DNA from 3 places in the Dactylosporangium darangshiense genome. Region 2 is predicted to be linked to each of the others. Evidence: riboswitches for the same ligand, from Rfam matches in the RefSeq annotation. Region 2 holds a riboswitch; each other region holds the start of a gene.

Region 1 (5,551 bases), on a different contig from region 2:
AACACCCAGGACAGGTTCTGCGCCGAGAACCCCAGATCCTGCCGCATCCGCGGCAGCGCCACGCCGATGATCGACGTGTCCATGATGACCATGAACTGCGCCAGGGCGATGAGGCCGAGCGCCCACCATCGCCGCGATCCAGACGACATCACAACAGACTCCCAACTACCCCCAGGGGGTATCAGATTCGCGTGACGTCAGATATACCCCCAGGGGGTATCGAGGGTCAACCGGCCGGCCTGCCCGCAAGGGCGAGCGGGACCGCGCGAGGGCCGTCCGAGCAGGGCCTTTGTCCGGCCGGTGTGGTGTGCGTCGCGCCGTCGTAGCATCGGGGCGGCCGGTGCGGCGCCGGAAACTGGTCCGGGAGGGTGCGGGTGCAGGGGTTCGGGGAGCTGGAAGCGGCGGTGATGCGGCAGCTGTGGGCGGCGGGCGAGCCCGTCACGGTGCGGCAGGTGCACACCGCGCTCACACGGGAGCGCGACCTGGCGTACACCACGGTCCTCACGGTGATGGACAAGCTGCACCGCAAGGGCTGGCTGCGCCGGGAGCCCCGGGGCCGGGCGCACGTCTATCACGCGGTGACCACCCGCGAGGAGCACGGCGCCGGGCTCATGCGCGAAGCGCTGACCGACAGCGGCGACCGGGAGCAGACCCTGCTGCACTTCCTCGGCCAGATGACCCTGGATGAGGCCGCGGCGCTGCGGTCGGCGCTGAACACCTACGAGCGGAAGATCACCGGGTCGTGAGCACGATCCTGCTCGCCGCCTACGCCGCGGCGCTGGTGCTGGCGGGCGGGCCGAGGCTGGCCCGCGCCCGATGGGTGGCGCGGGCACCCGGGCTGGGCCTGTACGCGTGGCAGATGTGGTGCGCCGCGGTCGTGACCGGTGCGCTGCTGACTGGGATCACCGCGACGCTGCACTGGGACCACACCCACGACCTGGTGTGCCGGGCCTGGCGGGTGTGCCTGGACGCGCTGCTCGGCGCGCACGGCACCGCCGCGCAGGCCCTCGCCGTCGGCGGCGCCGGCCTGCTGGGCGTCCTGGCGGTCCGATTCGCGCTGGCCGGGTGGCGGCTGGCGCGGGCCGAGCGGCGGCAGCGGCGCCGGCTGCGCGGGCTGCTGTCGCTGACCGGCCGGGCGATGCCGGAGCTCGGCGCGACGGTCGTGCCCGCCGCGGAGCCCGCCGCATACCTGCTGCCCGGCGGCGGCGTCCGCGACGTCGTGTTCACCTCGGCGGCCGTGGACCACCTCACCGGCGAGGAACTGCACGCGGTCGCCGCACACGAGCGGGCACACGCCACCGGCCGGCACTACCGCCTCGTCCGCACGGCCCGGCTGCTGGACCGGGCGTTCCCGTGGGCGCCCTGCTTCGCCACCGCCGTGCGGCAGGTGCACCGGCTCGCCGAGCTGCGCGCCGACGACGTCGCCGTGCGCTCCAACCCGCCGATCGTGCTGGCCCGCGCCCTCGTCGCGCTCGCCGAGGCAAACGCCCGGCACACCGGCACCAGGGCGGGCGGGCCGGACGACGCGAGCGCGCTGCTCGGCGCCGACGGCGGGGACGCCACCGAACGGCTGCACCGGCTGCTGCACCGGCCCCGGCCGCTGCCCGCCGCGCTGACCCGCGCCGCCGCCGGCCTGTTCACCCTCCTGCCCCTGATGCCCGTCGCCATCGCGGCACTCCAACGCTCGCCGCTGGCGCCCTAGGCCGCCGCCGACAACGACTATGATCACCGGATTTCGCACCCGATCGCACCGACAAATGGCCGTCTAGCAGCACTTCTGTGCATTCCGGTCACTCGACAATCTCCTACGGTGCGTAGGAGATGGGTTGTGCCGAATGGGAGCGATGCGTAAGGTCAGCTCCGGCCGGGCTTCCGGAGCGCTGATCACCCTGGTCGGCGCCGGCGTCCGGCGCCGCCGAGTCGATGTCGAGCCGGGGACCCAACCGCAGCATCCGGGGTGTATCCGCGTTCCGCGGTAGGGCGACCTTCCCGCCCGAACCCGTCAGCTAACCCGGTAGGCGGTCGAGGGAAGAAGGAGCCTGCCGCACGTGCCGCCACGCCGCCCGCGCCGCGTCCTGACCACCAGCCTCCCCGCGCGCGCCATCGTCGCCGCGCTCACCGCGGTCGCGGTGCTGCTCGCCGGCACCGGGGCGGCCCAGGCCGCTCCGACCCCGGCGGAGCTGGAGGCCCAGATCGACCAGATGTGGAACCAGCTCGAGCCGACGATCGAGCAGTACAACCAGGTCCACACCCAGCTCAAGGACAACCAGGCCAAGGCCGCGGCCCTGCAGCAGCAACTGCAGCCGCTGGAGGCGCAGGTCGACGCCGCCATGGGCAAGATCAGCGACATCGCGGTCCGGCAGTACAAGACCGGCCGGGTCACCGCCATGCAGGTGGTCCTCGGCGGCGACGACCCGACCGACATGCTCGACCAGCTCGTGGTCATCAACGCGATCGCACGCAACGAACGCGCCCAGATCCAGAGCGTGGCCGCCGCCCGGGACAAGCTCGCCGGCGACAAGCAGACCCTGGACGCGCTCATCGCCCAGCAGGCGACCCAGGACGCCGACCTGGCGGCGAAGAAGACCCAGATCGAGGGCAAGCTCGCCGAGCTGCAGAAGCTGCGCCAGCAGGCGTACGGCAGCAGCGGCGCCACCGGCACCCTCAAACCCGTCGCCTGCCCGGTCGAGTACCTCGGCGGCCCCGGCGGCACCGCCGCGAAGAAGGCGTGCGAGCTCATCGGCAAGCCCTACATCTGGGGCGCCGCCGGCCCCAAGGGCTACGACTGCTCGGGGCTGACCATGGCCGCCTGGGCCGCCGCCGGGGTGACGCTGCGGCACTACACCAAGTGGCAGTGGGAGGACGCCAAACCGGTCGCCAAGGCCGACCTGCGCCCCGGCGACCTGGTGTTCTTCTACAGCGACCTGCACCACATGGGCATGTACGTCGGCGGCGGCTGGATGGTCCACGCCCCCACCACCGGCGACTATGTCCGCATGGCCAAGCTCGACGGCCGGCCGATCACCGGCTACCGCCGCCCCGGCTGACCCACGCCCTAGGCGACCTCGGCGGCGGCGAGCACCGCCGCGCAGATGCGCTCCAGGTCGTCGTCGGCGGTGATGTAGGGCGGCATCGTGTACACGAGGTCGCGGAAGGGCCGCAGCCAGACGCCGTGCTCGACGGCCGCCTTCGTGGCGGCGGCCATGTCGACGTCGTGGTCGAGCTGGACGACGCCGATGGCGCCGAGGACCCGCACGTCCAGCACGCCGGCGCGGCCGCGGGCCGGCGCCAGGCCGTGGATCAGGCCGGCCTCGATGCCGGTCACGGTGCCCGCCCAGTCGCCCGAGAGCAGCAGCTCGATCGAGGCGTTCGCGACCGCGGCCGCGAGCGGGTTGCCCATGAACGTCGGGCCGTGCGCCAGCACCGGGGTCTCGCCGCGGCTGATGCCCTGCGCCACCCGCGGGACGCACAGGGTGGCGCCCATGGAGAGGTACCCACCGGTGAGCGCCTTGCCGATGCACATCACGTCGGGCGTGACGCCCGCGTGATCGGCCGCGAACAGCGCGCCGGTGCGCCCGAAGCCGGTCGCGATCTCGTCGAAGACGAGCAGGACGTCGTGCTCGTCGGCGAGCTCGCGCAGGGCGTTGAGGTAGCGCGGGCTGTGGAAGCGCATGCCGCCGGCGCCCTGCACGACGGGCTCGACGATGATCCCGGCGACCTCGTCGCGGTGGCGGCGCAGCGTCTCGTCCAGCTCGGCGACGTACGCGGGGTCGTACTCGACCGGGGGCATGGGCACGAACAGCTGCTCGGGCAGCACGCCGCGCCAGAGGCTGTGCATCCCGCCGTCGGGGTCGGTCACCGACATGGGGTGGAAGGTGTCGCCGTGGTAGCCGCCGCGCCAGGTCAGCATCCGGCGCTTCGCGGGACGGCCCAGCGATCGGTGGTACTGCAGGCACATCTTGATCGCGACCTCGACCGACACCGACCCGGAGTCGCAGAAGAAGACGTGCCGCAGCGGGCCGGGCGTGATGTCGACGAGGGTCCTGGCGAGGCGCACGGCGGGCTCGTGCGTCAGGCCGCCGAACATGACGTGGCTCATGCGCCCGACCTGCTCGCGCACGGCGGCGTCGAGGGCCGGGTGGGCGTACCCGTGAATCGCCGCCCACCACGAGGACATCCCGTCGACGAGCTCCCCGCCGTCGGCCAGCCGCAGCCGCACGCCCGACGCCGACGAGACCACCAGCGGGCGCTGGGTCGCCGGCATCGGCGCGTACGGGTGCCAGACGTGCTCACGGTCGAGCGCGATCAGCTCGTCGGGGTCCATGGCCCGACGATATGCCGATCTCCGCCCGCCTTTAGGGCTGCGTGATGTTCACCATCCACTGGATGCCGAACTGGTCGGTGCAGGAGCCGAACTCGTCGCCCCACATCTGCTTCTCCAGCGGCATGGAGACCTTGCCGCTGCCGGACAGCTTGTCCCAGTAGCCGCGCAGTTCGATGCCGTCGTCGCCGCTCAGGCTGATCGTGATGTGGTCGCCGGGGGTCAGCGTCATGTTGGCCGGCGTGTCCGAGGCCATGATCGTGTAGCCGCTCGGCGTCTCCAGCTGGGCGTGCATGATCTGGTCGGCCATGCTCGAGTCGTCCGAGCCGAACTCTCCGAACGTGTTCATCCGCAGCTCCCCGCCGAACACGTTCCGGTAGAACTCCATCGCCTGCCGGGCGTTGCCGCGGAAGTTGATGTACGGGTTGAGCCTCGTGGTCACAGCAAACTCCCTTGGTCGTGTGACGTGCGCGATAGCCCGAGCCTAGTGCGCCGCAACGGCCCGTGAGGGAAGGTTCACTCGCCCGATGCGGCCAGCGCGTCGCCGAGCGGGGTGCGCCGGTAGAGCACCGAGCGGCCGGCTCGCGCCGAGCGGACGAGGCCGGCGCGGCGCAGCACCGCGAGGTGGTCGCCCACGGCGCCGACGGCCAGGCCGAGGCTCGCCGCCAGCTGCGTGGTGCTCGCCGGGCTGTCCAGCGCGAGCAGCAGCCGGGCGCGGGAGCGGCCGACCAGCTCGGCCAGCGCACCGCCGCCGGTCGGGGGCTCCCACAGCGCGGCGACCCCGCGCGCCGGGTAGACCAGGGCCCGCCGCCACGGCGGGTCGAAGAACGCGCCGACGCCGGGCCAGATCAGCACCGACGGCACGAGCAGCAGGCCCGCGCCGTCGGACGGGACCGTCCGGGCGGCCGCGCCCGCGTCGCGCGGCGGGTCGAGCTCGAGGGCGCCGTCGTGCCAGCGCAGGTCGCGGTGCAGGCCGTCGAACGCGGCCGCCCAGCCGCCGGCGCCGAGGCGGCCGGCACGGTGCACCACGTCGGTCTCGCAGATCGCGCGCAGCTGGGGCCAGTCGGGTGCCAGCAGGGCCGACCAGGCCTGCTCCAGGGCCGTGGCCAGCCGTTCGACGACGTCGGCGGCGGACAGCACTCGATGTACCGAATCCGGAACCCTGGGGCCCTGGGCCAGGGCCCGCGCGATCTCCCGGCGGGCCACGGGCAGCGGCGTCGCCCGGACGGC
Region 2 (5,551 bases):
CGAGGCGCACGAGGTGCGCTGGGTCCGCAACGACTAGCGGCTGGTGGTTATGCGGCGATCACGGCGCCGGGGCGGCGCAGGGAACGGATCGCGCGCACGGTTCTGGTCTCGGCGGCCGGGTAGGTCGCGCGGACCTGGGCCAGCGCCCACGCCATGCGGGCGACGGCGGTCTCCGGGTGGTCGCCGAACTCGCTCGCGACGCGCGCCGCGCAGCCCTGGATGCCCATGCTGCGCAGGGTCGCCGCGACCGCGCTGCGGATCTCCCCGCCCGCCGGGAACTGGGAGGACTGCAGATCGGACGCGAAAAGCGCCTCGGCCCGAACGGCCTCGAATGTGGTAGCCATCTCGCACCTCCTGTGCGCTTCTGCGGAACGCCTTCAGTGAAATCGATGTGTTCCTGATGACATTCACGCTACGCGGGCCCGTCCAGTTCAGGTTCACGGTTTCATGCCAGCGTCGTGTGTTGGTCACTCGCCGTTGATCGCTTAGCAGGGTGCGGTCGTTGGTTCGCTGTGGAAGGGTGGGGCGGTGTCGCTGATCCCCAACGCGCCGACCAGCGCGCCGTTGCCGCTGCACCGAGCCGCGCGTGTCGAGGACGCGATCCACAACGTCCTCGAGCGGCGGCTGCGCCGGCGCGGGTGGAAGGTCGCCGTCACCGCCTACACCGGCTACGGCGCCTGCGCGACGGCCGACCGGCCCGGCTGGGTCCGGGTGCTCGGCCGGGTGCTGCTGGCCCGGATCGACCCCAAGCCGGGCAAGCGCCTGAAGAAGCTGCGCGGCTGGCGCTCGTTCACCGCGGTGTCGGTCATGGACGCGGTGGTGCGCATCGAGGCGGGCGGGCGGACCTGCGAGGTGCGCTGCGACCGGGGCGGGTTCATCGACGTGGTCGTCGAGGCCGACCTGGCGCCGGGCTGGGCGAGCGTCACCCTGCAGAGCGAGAACAGCACGCCGGTCGAGGCGCCGATCCGGATCATCGACCCGGCCACCACCCGCTTCGGCATCGTCTCCGACGTCGACGACACGGTCATGGTGACCACGCTGCCACGGCCGCTGCTCGCCGCGTGGAACACGTTCGTGCTCGACGAGCACGCGCGGGCCTCGGTGCCGGGGATGGCGGTGTTGTACGAGCGGCTGGTCAACGCCAACCCGGGCGCACCCGTCTTCTACCTGTCCACCGGCGCCTGGAACGTGGCCGCGACGCTGACCCGGTTCCTGTCCCGGCACCTGTACCCGGCCGGCCCGCTGCTGCTGACCGACTGGGGTCCGCAGCCGGACCGGTTCTTCCGCAGCGGCCAGGCGCACAAGCGGGCCTCGCTGGCCCGCCTCGCGGAGGAGTTCCCGGACATCCGCTGGCTGCTCGTCGGCGACGACGGCCAGCACGACCCGGAGATCTACGCCGAGTTCGCGGCCGAGCACCCCGACAGCGTGGCCGCAGTCGCCATCCGGCACCTCTCGCCGACCCAGGCGGTGCTGGCCGGCGCCTTCCCGGGCGTCGCCGGCAGCTCGAAGCGCTTCCCGCCCAACGAAGCGCGCTGGCTGTCCGCGCCCGACGGCGCCGGCCTGTGGCGCCTGCTGCGCGACACGGAGATCCTCTGAATTAGTAGCCATGGCTACTATAGCCATGTACTGTTTCTGGCATGACGACGCCCGGTTCCCTGGTCTGGCGGCTGTCCATGCGCTGGCGGGTGCTGGTCGACCGTGCGCTCGCGCCGCTCGAGCTCACCCACGCGCAATACACGCTGCTGGCCAACCTCTACGGACGGCCGGAGCGGCCGAGCCAGCGCGGGCTGGCCGACCGGACGGGCCTGGAGCCGTTGTACGTGTCCAAGCTGGCCCGCGCGCTGGAGGCGGCCGGCCTGATCGAGCGCGAGCCGGACCCGGCCGACACGCGCGCGGTCCGGCTGGCACTGACCGAACGGGGGCGCGCGGTCACCGGGGAGGCGGTCGGGATCGTCCGCGGGCTGCAGGAGCGCCTGCTGGCCCCGATCGGGGGTCCCGGCTCGCCGCAGACCGAGGCGTTCGTCGCCACGCTGGAGAAGCTTCTCGAAGGAGACCCGTCATGACCACACCAGTGCTCAACGGCCAGCTCATCGGGCAGGCCCAGATCGCCACCGGCGCGCTGCTCGAGCGCATCCTGGCGCGCACCGGCACCACGTTCCACCAGTGGGTCGCGATCAACGTGGCCACGCTGTCCGGCGGCGCGGTCGAGCGCGCCGGGCTCATTGCCCGCATGACCGACGGGCTGCGCATCGAGGCCGGCGCCGCCGAGGCGGCCGCCTCCGGGGTAGTCGAGCTGGGGCTGGCCGAGCTCGACGGCGAGCGGCTGGTGCTGACCGAGGCGGGCCGGGCGCGGCACGCCGAGATCAGCGCCGACACGGCCGAGCTGACCGGGCGCCTCTACGGCGGCATAGAGGCCGACGACCTCGCCGTCGCCGGGCGCGTCCTGGCCGAGGTCACCGCCCGCGCGCAAGCGGAACTGCGGCGCTGACCTCCCGACCGGCGTACGAGAACGGCCGGTCGACAGGAGTCCTGTCGACCGGCCGCTCGCAGACGCAAGGGTCAGAGCACGGAGAGATGCACGTGGTTGGTGTGATCGCTGGATGGGTCACCTGCGACGCCGCTGTAATGGTGCCAGCCGGCCGCCGGTGTCCAGATCTGTTTGAACCAGATCACGTACATCACGCCTAGGTTGTAGGCGTTCTTGACGAAGTACGCGGCCAGCGTCGAGCCGTAGACGAAGTCGTCGCCGGTGGCCACCCCGCCGAATCCGCTCGTCTTCTGCACCGAGAAGTCGCAGGCGCGCCCCTTGGGATGCTCATACGGCCCGCTCGGGCGGTAGCAGGACACGAACCGCTTGAAGCCGTCCTTCTGTGCCGTCTGCATGTCGTGCAGCGTGCGCGGCGTGAGGCAGCCGGTGGTGGTGGGGTCGTCCTGGTTGCACGACTCCTTGGGCAGCGACCCGTCGGAGTTGCGCTTCACCGGGTCGGCGACCGGCAGGTTGGCGGAGACGAAGCCCTTGCTCGGCCCGCCGGCCAGCGCGAGCGCCTTCTCCGCCTCCTTCTTCTGCTGCTCCATCGTCGCGACCTGCTGTTGCTGGGTCGCGACCTCCTCGTCGAGCGCCTTCTTCTGCGAGGCCTGCGCCTCGCGCAGCACCCTGAACTGGTGCAGCAGGTTGTCGTTGTGGTGTGCGAGCTCGTTGATGGAGCCGGCCCGTTCGGCGAAGCTGTCGGGGCTGTCGGCGTCCATCAGGGCCGCGAACGTGGTGAGGGGGCCGGTGCGATACGCCGCGACGGCGATCGAGGACACCTGGTCCTGCAGCGAGGCGAGCTGCGCCTCGGTGGACTGCAGCTGCGTCGTGAGCTCGGCCTGGTGCTTGACGGAGGCGTCGAAGCGCGCCTTGGCGTCGGTCCAGGCCCGGGTGGTGTCCTCCAGCACGGAGCCGAGGGTCGGATTGGCGGCGGCGCCTTCGTCGCCCGGGTCGCCACTGGGCTCGGCCGAAGCGGGCGTGGCGGCGAGCCCACCCAGCACGAGTGCCGCCAGCAGCGTGATCAGAACGCGCCGGTGGGGATGTCGCGATGACATCTGGTTCGTTGTTCCTTCCGTCGGCCGCCGACCGAGTTAGCTGACGGGTTCGGGACGGAACGACCCCTACCACCCTTCCGAAGAAGGGTGGATTCACCCCAACGTAACGGTGGGTCCCCGGTTCGCCACGGTGCGGCGATTGGGCGGCAGCCACGCCCGGCACCGTGGGGCGGTGCCCGCATGGACGTGACCGTGGGTCACTGTACCCAGGGCGCGGAAAACGCGCACCGCACCGTTTGTGCGAAGATCCTCGCTAGCTCCCGCACTGCGGCCGAGTGTGTCTCAGATCACATTGATTACTCACGGTGAGTGACTCTGTCGCTCCCGATCGTGGGGCCGTCGCGCAGGCTCAACGGTACCGTAAATATTATTCATAAAACGATGATGTTCACTGCTTCGGTGATTCCCGGGCCGGAACTCGTTCTATACGTACTCGGGCCTGGTGGCCGCCCTGTCCGCCTACCCCGCGTTCGCCAGGACCGGCTCCGACGCGGTGCGCAAGCAGGAGGCCGCGGCGTTCCTGGCCAACGTCAACCACGAGACCGGCGGGCTGGTGTACATCGTCGAGCAGAACACCGCCAACTACCCCCACTACTGCGACGCGAGCCAGTCCTACGGCTGCCCGGCCGGCCAGGCGGCGTACTACGGCCGCGGGCCGATCCAGCTGAGCTGGAACTTCAACTACAAGGCGGCCGGCGACGCGCTCGGCATCGACCTGCTGCACAACCCCAACCTGGTGCAGACCGACGCGGCCGTGGCCTGGAAGACGGCGCTGTGGTACTGGAACACGCAGAGCGGCCCGGGCACCATGACCCCGCACAACGCCATGGTCAACGGGGCCGGATTCGGCGAGACCATCCGCAGCATCAACGGCAGCCTGGAGTGCAACGGCCGCAACCCGGCCCAGGTGCAGAGCCGGGTCTCGGCGTACCAGCGCTTCGTGGGGATTCTCGGCGTGGGCGTGGGTAGCGGCGCCCTGTCCTGCTAGGCCTTCCTGGCAACCCCGCCGTAGAGGGCGGCCTGGGCGTCGGTGAGCGACTCACCGGCGTCCGGCCGCCACCGCAGGATCGGCACCACGCCGGGCTCCACGAGCTCGAGGCCGTCGAAGAAGCCGGCGACCTCCTCGCGGTTGCGCAGCCGGGTGGTGATGCCCTGCTTGCGCATGATCGCGGTGAAGCGGGCCCACTCCTCGGGCTCGAAGTCCGCGGTGATGTGCGACAGGACCAGGTAGCTGCCGCTGGGCAGGGCCGCCATGAGCCGCTCGACCAGGCCGTAAGGGTCGTCGTCCTCGTCGAGGAAGTGCAGGATGGCGAAGAGCAGCAGCGCGACGGGGCGGTCGAGGTCGAGGTTCTCGAGCAGCTCCGCCGCCTGCAGGATGCGGTTGCCGTCCTGGAGGTTGGCGTCGACGTAGGCCGTGCGGCCCTCGGGCGCGCTGGTGAGCAGCGCGCGGGCGTGCGCCAGCACGATGGGGTCGTTGTCGACGTACACGATGCGGCAGGACGGATCGATTGCCTGTGCGAGCTCGTGGACGTTCGGCGAGGTCGGCAGGCCCGTGCCGATGTCGAGGAACTGCCGGACGCCCGCCTCCTCGGCGAGGAAGCGCACCGTGCGGCGCAGGAACGCCCGGTTCTGCAGCGGGGCGGTCGCCGCGTTCGGGTTGACCTTCAGCCCCGCCTCGGCCGCCGCGCGGTCCGGGGCGAAGTTGTCCTTCCCACCGAGCAGATAGTCGTAGACGCGCGCGGGATGCGGCCGATCGGTGTCGAAGGGTGCGGCCATGCGGTCCTCCATGTCCTGCCATTGACCGACGTTGCCGACAGCATAGGCGCGACCGCTCAGCCGCAGGCCTTGTTCAACGCGGTGGTGAGGGCGGCGCCGGCCTTCAGCACGTCGCCGACGGTCACGCCCAGCGTCTCCGCGTAGCGCTTCAGCGCCGCCAGCACGGCGTCCGCCGCCGAACGCAGCTCGGGAT
Region 3 (5,551 bases), on a different contig from region 2:
GAACGTGGCCAGGCGCGACGGCTCCATCGCCGTCACGTCCCGGCCGATCCAGGCCACGCCGGAGTACCGCTGCTGCGGCGCAGGGCGGCTGGTGCTGGGCGCGCGAATCACTTCCATGGTTCTCTCCCCCTCTAGACCTTGTTGTAGTCCGCCCACGACATGTCCCACGCCGTCCAGCCGTCGCCCGGGTCCAGCGCCACCTCGGTACCGCGGGTGGTCACCGGGTCGCCGACGAGCACCGACTCGTAGAGCCAGCGGGCGTTCGCGGTGGAGACGTTGGTGCAGCCGTGCGAGACGTTGCGCTTGCCCTGATCGCCAACGGACCACGGTGCGGCGTGGATGTACTGGCCGCCCCACGTCAGGCGCATGGCGTACTCCACAAAGGCGGTGTACTCGGGCGTGCGGAACACCGTCGACGGTTCACGCGACATGATCACAGTGGTGCCGCTGGACGACGGGGTCGACGCCTTGCCCAGGCTGACCGGCATCGATTTGATCGGCTGGTCGTTCTGGTACACGGTCAACTGCTTGGTGGCGTTGTCGATGTCGATCGTGAGCTTGCGCCCGATCGTGACCGTCGCCGTGTAGTCCTCGTCGGTGTGCCCGTTGCCGACGGTCACGCCGTTGAGGGCTTTGCGCGCGGTGATCTTCGTGCCGGGCTGCCAGTAGTGCTCCGGCCGGTACATCACCTGCTTGCCGCCGAACCAGTGCCACGTCCCGGGCTGCGGCGGATCGCTCGTGACGAACAGCCGTTGCTGGACCGCCGCGCGAGACTCCGGCGGTACTTCGGTGCCGAACTCGACGACGATCGGCATCGCGACGCCGTAGGTCCCGCCGTTGATGAGATTCAGGTCGGAGTTGATCTGCTGCCCCTGCGGCTTCGCCGCCGTGGTGAACGTCGTCTCCTTCGTCACCGGCTTGCCGTCGGCGCCGACGGCCGTGACCTTCGCGGTGTACGACGTGCCGTACTTCAGCGCGGTCGCGGGCACCCAGGAGCTGCCGTCGGCGCGCGGCGCGCCGGCGACCGCCTGGCCGGCCGAGTCGGTCAGCGTCACGCCGGTCACCTTGCCGTCGCTGACCTTCAGCCCGATCTCCGTGCTGATCGGCACGCCGCCGTCACTGGTCGTCGGCGAGATCGCCAGCCCGACGGGTGTCGGCGGGGGAGCGGTGTTCTTCGCCACCGGTTTGCCGTGCCCATCGCAGGCCGCCAGCGCCGGCGACGCTGCGACCGCGAGGACGAGGAGCGCAGTCAGGGAACGTCTCATGTTGCCTGCCATGGTTGTCTGTCCATAGAGGCATCGTCGTGCCGGCCCGGAGGAGACCGGGCCGGCAATCGTGTGACTACCCGGGTTATTGCATCGTGGTGTCGGCGATCTGCGTCGCCAGGCCCTCCCACTTGGCGTACGCGTCGGGGAACGCGGAGCGCTGGACCATCTGCGCGGCGACCGTGATCGCGTAGTCGCCCCAGCCCGGGATGCGCACCAGCGCCGCGTAGAACCGGCGGGCCGACTCGTGCGGGTCCATCAGCTGGTCGATCGAGCCCCAGTTGGGCCGCTGCTGGAACAGCCCGACGGAGTCGTAGTCGTACCCGACGCCCTGGTTGGGGTGGTCGAGCGACGAGGGCAGGTTCGGGTTGGCCAGGTTGCGCAGGTGGCTCTCCTGCAGCGCGGTCGCCAGCGCCACGATGGCCGCCCGCTTCGGCAGGTTCTCGCGCTTTGCGACGTCCACGATCGCGACCGCGTTGTCCATCTCGGCCTGCGTGAGCCCGCCGACCGGCGCGGGCCGCGTCGGCGTCGGGTCCGCCGTGGCCGGCGCCTTCGACGCGGCCTGGGCCGGATCTGTCTGCTTCGAGTTCGTCTGGTTCTGCTTTGCGTTGGCGCTCGGAGCCGCCGCGTGGTCGCGGCCGCGGCCGCGGGAGGCGACCGAGCCGCCGTCCGTGCGGGAGACGCCGCCGTCCGCCTCGGCCGTGAGGCTCACCGCCGAGCCGCTGCCCGGCCCGTTCCCGGCCACCGTCGTGGTGATCCCGAACGCCGCCACGGCGAGCACGGCCGCCGTGGCCAGCCCGCGACGCATCCGGTCGTTCCCGGCGGCGGGGAGCAGGAAGCTCTCGCCCCGGGATGTGTGCAGGCGCGTGATCTGAGCGAGGTTCAACCGCCTGATCTGCGCAGGCACGGCCTCGTTCAGTCGCTTGACCTGCGCGGGCACGGCCGCGTTCAGTCGCTTGACCTGCGCGGGCATCGCCGCGTTCATCCGCCTGATCTGGGCGGGAACGGCGGCAAGTGCGGCAGCGTGGCGACCTCGGCGAGGCCGCAGGTGACGCGGACCGGGCTCGGTCGTCGCGTCGCTGAGCTGCGGGTTTTCGTCGGCACCGTCGAGCATCCGGCGAGACTAGGACCGGGTGGTCGAGGGGGTGATTTCGGGCGTGAAAATCGGCGCGGGGGCCGTACGCACCCGGTCACCCTTCGTATGAGCGTCACGCCCTGTGGCTGAATCCGCAGGGTGATACAGGTGCCCTGAGCGGCGCGTTTACCGTCAATGTCGTTCGCCGCGGCCCGAAGTCACTCACGGTGGGTGACGCCGAAGCGAATCCGCTGAGTTATGCGCCCGCCACCGCCGGTCGCGCGCGCAGGAGCCGGGGACCCACGCATCACCCGGGGTGAATCCGCCGGTGCCCGTTCGGGCCCCCGGCGGTAGGGCGAGCTTCCCGCCCGAACCCGTCAGCTAACCCGGTAAGCGGCTGCGGAAGGAGCGGTGCCCCCGTTGTCGTACTTCTACAAGTCCCGCCACTCGCAACCCCCTCCGTCCGGCCGCCGCCCTCTCGGCCGCCGCCTCCCGGTAGCGGCCGCCTCCCTGGTCCTGGCCGCGGCCGCCGGCATCGGCGTGGCCACGCTGGACCACCACCCCGCCTCCGACGCCACGTCCCTGGCCGGCTCGGAGTCCACAGTGGACGGCGTCTCGACGTCGTCGGCGGCCCGCGCCAAGCAGCGCGGCGACGCACCCCCACCGGCCGCCGCGCCGACGTCCACAAAGCCTTCCGCTTCGTCGTCGCCCGCCCCGTCCGCCTCGTCCGCGTCTCCCACCCCGACCCAGCCGTCCCAGAAGGACGTCTCGTACCAGTTCGCCTGGCAGGAGAACTACTACTACTGCGGCCCGGCGGCGACGCGCATCGCCCTGACCGCGCGTGGCCTGTTCCCGTCGCAGTCCCAGGTCGCGGAGCGCCTGGGCACGACGGAGGGCGGCACCAACTCGTCGGAGGACACCGCGAGGGCCCTGAACTCCTTCACCGGCACCAACTTCTACGAGCCCCACTTCATCCGCGGGGAGTCGGCGACTTCCGCGGACGTCGACGAGCTGCGCAAGTCGGTCGTGAGCGCGATCGGCTCGGGCTACGCGGTGGTCGCGAACATCGCCGGCTCGACGGTCGACGACGGGGGCCACAGCCACTCCTACCCGGGCGGGCACTACCTCACGATCGTCGGCTACCGCGACGGCGGCGAGACCGTGAGGATCGCGGACCCGGCCGACGCGGAGGGCGTCGGCGCGTACACCCTCCCCGTCGCGAAGATGGCCAACTGGATCGCCCAGCGCGGCTACGCGGCCTAGCTGTACTGATCACCTAGCTGTACTGACCACGGCAGGCGTCGCGCGCGGCTCGCGTGGGACGCTGCTGCCGCTTTCGCGCCGTGCCGCCACGTCGCTCGCGGTCCGCGCCGTCCTGGCGTTGGCCGCGCCTGCCGCTTTCGCGCCGTGCCGCCACGTCGTTCACCGTCGGCGCCGTCGCGCGCGGCGCCCACACCGGCCGGCGACGCGGTCCGGCCTGGAGCCCTCGTGCGAGCCGCGATCCCACGTACGCAATGCCGGTTGCGTACGCCCGCGTGGGATGGTCGGCGCCGTCCGAGGGCTGCGGCACGTGTACGCGCACGTGACGCGTGTCGCTGCCCTGCTGGTCGAGATCGTTCACGTCGCTGGGCCGATGCGTCGCCGGTGTGGATCGATCGAGGACGGCTTCGGCGGCGGCGTGCTCCGGTCTATGCCTTACGGTACAGGACGCTACCAAATCACGATCCGACCTAACTGCGTTGCGTGAGATTCTGTCACGGAACGTTATCCCATGGCGCGGGCTCGGCTGGGAGCTGGGAAGTTCTTGGCGGGCTGGCCGCGTAGAGCCGCTGCCATTGTCTGGGCCACCGCTGAGTTCACCGAGTTCGAGATGCCGCCGCCCACCTGGTCGTTGGGGTTGTCCGCGTTGACCGCGATGCCGGCGGCGGCTATCTGCGGGGTGAAGCCTACGAACGTCTCCGTGGCGTTGTACTCCGAGCTGCCCGTCTTGCCCGCTACCGGGCGGCCCGCCAGGATGCCCGACACCGCCTCCGCCGTGCCGCCGTCGCACTTGCTGTACACGGAGGACTTGCCCACCGGGCACCGGGCCGCGTCGGTTGCCGCCGCCGCCACGTCGGGGTCCACGACCTGGCGGCATTTCGGGCCGGCGGCGTCAACGGGCTTGCCGTCGGAGTCGGTGATCGACAGGACCGGCAGGGGCTGGCAGTACACGCCGCCCGCGGCCACCGCCGCGTAGGCGTTGGCCAGGTCCAGCGGAGTCGTCGACGCCACGCCCAGGGTGAAGGAGCCCCACTGGTCGGCCTTCGCGGCCATGGTGGCGTCCTCGGCGGCGCGGAAGGTGATGCCCAGGCGTTGGGCCATCTCCACGACCTTGCGGGCGCCTACCTGTTGCTCCAGCCAGACGAAGTACGTGTTGACCGAGCGGCCGAAGCCGTTCCACATGGTGCGGTCGCCGTCCATCCAGCTGGGGCTCTCGTTGGCGGGGCACCAGCGGCCGCCGCAGCTGCCGTTGCCGCTGCCCGGCCAGATGGTGACCAGGCGGGCGGGGGCCTTGAAGTGGGTGTTCAACGGCAGGTTGTTCTCCAGGGCGGTCAGCATCGTGAACATCTTGAAGGTCGAGCCGGCCTGGTAGCCGGCGACGTTCCTGCCGCCCGCGACGAGCTGGTTCACGGTGTTCGGGTAGTTCGGGTGCTGCGGCGGGTTGGCTTCGAGGCTGTAGTGGCGGTTCACGGCCATCGCCAGGATCCGGCCGCTGCCGGGGGCCACCGCCGCCAGCGGCAGCGACCTTGCGTTGCCGTAGCCGTAGACGCCGAGCGACTGCGACAGAGCGGCCGCCTGGATGTTGGGATCCAAAGACGTGACGATGTTGTACCCGCCGGTGCGCAACGCCTCGTCGCGGTCCGTCGGTGTGGCGCCGAACTCGGGCTGGTTGTTCCACCACAGACGGAAGTAGTCGCAGAAGAAGCCCCAGTCGTTGTGCTCCTTCGGTACCGCGGTGCAGTCGTTGGGCAGGTTGCCTTCGGTCAGCTTCAGCTCGGTGGCCTTCGCGGCGGCGGCGGCCTCGGGCGTGATGACCTTCATTTTCGCCATCGCGTCCAGGGTGTACTCCCGGCGGTGCATGGCGGCGTTCCGGTCGCCGCTGATCGGGTTGTCGGCGTCGGGGGACTGCAGGAGGCCGGCCAGCAGTGCCGCTTCCGGCAGCGTGAGCTCG

Evidence for each region. A riboswitch is a leader RNA that binds a small molecule or an ion and turns the genes downstream of it on or off. The one in region 2 is predicted to bind cyclic di-AMP.
Region 1: it holds a riboswitch for cyclic di-AMP, as region 2 does, so the genes downstream of both, ABD901_RS42370 (C40 family peptidase) here and ABD901_RS03445 (coiled-coil domain-containing protein) in region 2, are expected to answer to the same signal.
Region 3: it holds a riboswitch for cyclic di-AMP, as region 2 does, so the genes downstream of both, ABD901_RS52655 (C39 family peptidase) here and ABD901_RS03445 (coiled-coil domain-containing protein) in region 2, are expected to answer to the same signal.

What each region holds. Positions count from the first base shown of each region.
Region 1 is NZ_BAABAT010000036.1:69,244-74,794, forward strand. Features, by position in the region: gene ABD901_RS42355 (MFS transporter) at 1-149, opposite strand, end outside; gene ABD901_RS42360 (BlaI/MecI/CopY family transcriptional regulator) at 375-746, shown strand; gene ABD901_RS42365 (M56 family metallopeptidase) at 743-1,702, shown strand; cyclic di-AMP (ydaO/yuaA leader) riboswitch at 1,904-2,036, shown strand; gene ABD901_RS42370 (C40 family peptidase) at 2,049-3,047, shown strand; gene ABD901_RS42375 (adenosylmethionine--8-amino-7-oxononanoate transaminase) at 3,056-4,324, opposite strand; gene ABD901_RS42380 (VOC family protein) at 4,356-4,763, opposite strand; gene ABD901_RS42385 (DUF5937 family protein) at 4,838-5,551, opposite strand, start outside.
Region 2 is NZ_BAABAT010000001.1:764,702-770,252, forward strand. Features, by position in the region: gene ABD901_RS03420 (AAA family ATPase) at 1-37, shown strand, start outside; gene ABD901_RS03425 (hypothetical protein) at 48-344, opposite strand; gene ABD901_RS03430 (App1 family protein phosphatidate phosphatase) at 535-1,596, shown strand; gene ABD901_RS03435 (MarR family winged helix-turn-helix transcriptional regulator) at 1,638-2,063, shown strand; gene ABD901_RS03440 (hypothetical protein) at 2,060-2,488, shown strand; gene ABD901_RS03445 (coiled-coil domain-containing protein) at 2,560-3,582, opposite strand; cyclic di-AMP (ydaO/yuaA leader) riboswitch at 3,592-3,738, opposite strand; partial or broken gene ABD901_RS03450 (chitinase) at 3,986-4,570, shown strand; gene ABD901_RS03455 (SAM-dependent methyltransferase) at 4,567-5,358, opposite strand; gene ABD901_RS03460 (hypothetical protein) at 5,415-5,551, opposite strand, start outside.
Region 3 is NZ_BAABAT010000063.1:25,975-31,525, forward strand. Features, by position in the region: gene ABD901_RS52640 (cupin domain-containing protein) at 1-117, opposite strand, end outside; gene ABD901_RS52645 (L,D-transpeptidase) at 132-1,265, opposite strand; gene ABD901_RS52650 (hypothetical protein) at 1,351-2,250, opposite strand; cyclic di-AMP (ydaO/yuaA leader) riboswitch at 2,580-2,751, shown strand; gene ABD901_RS52655 (C39 family peptidase) at 2,761-3,603, shown strand; gene ABD901_RS52660 (transglycosylase domain-containing protein) at 4,105-5,551, opposite strand, start outside.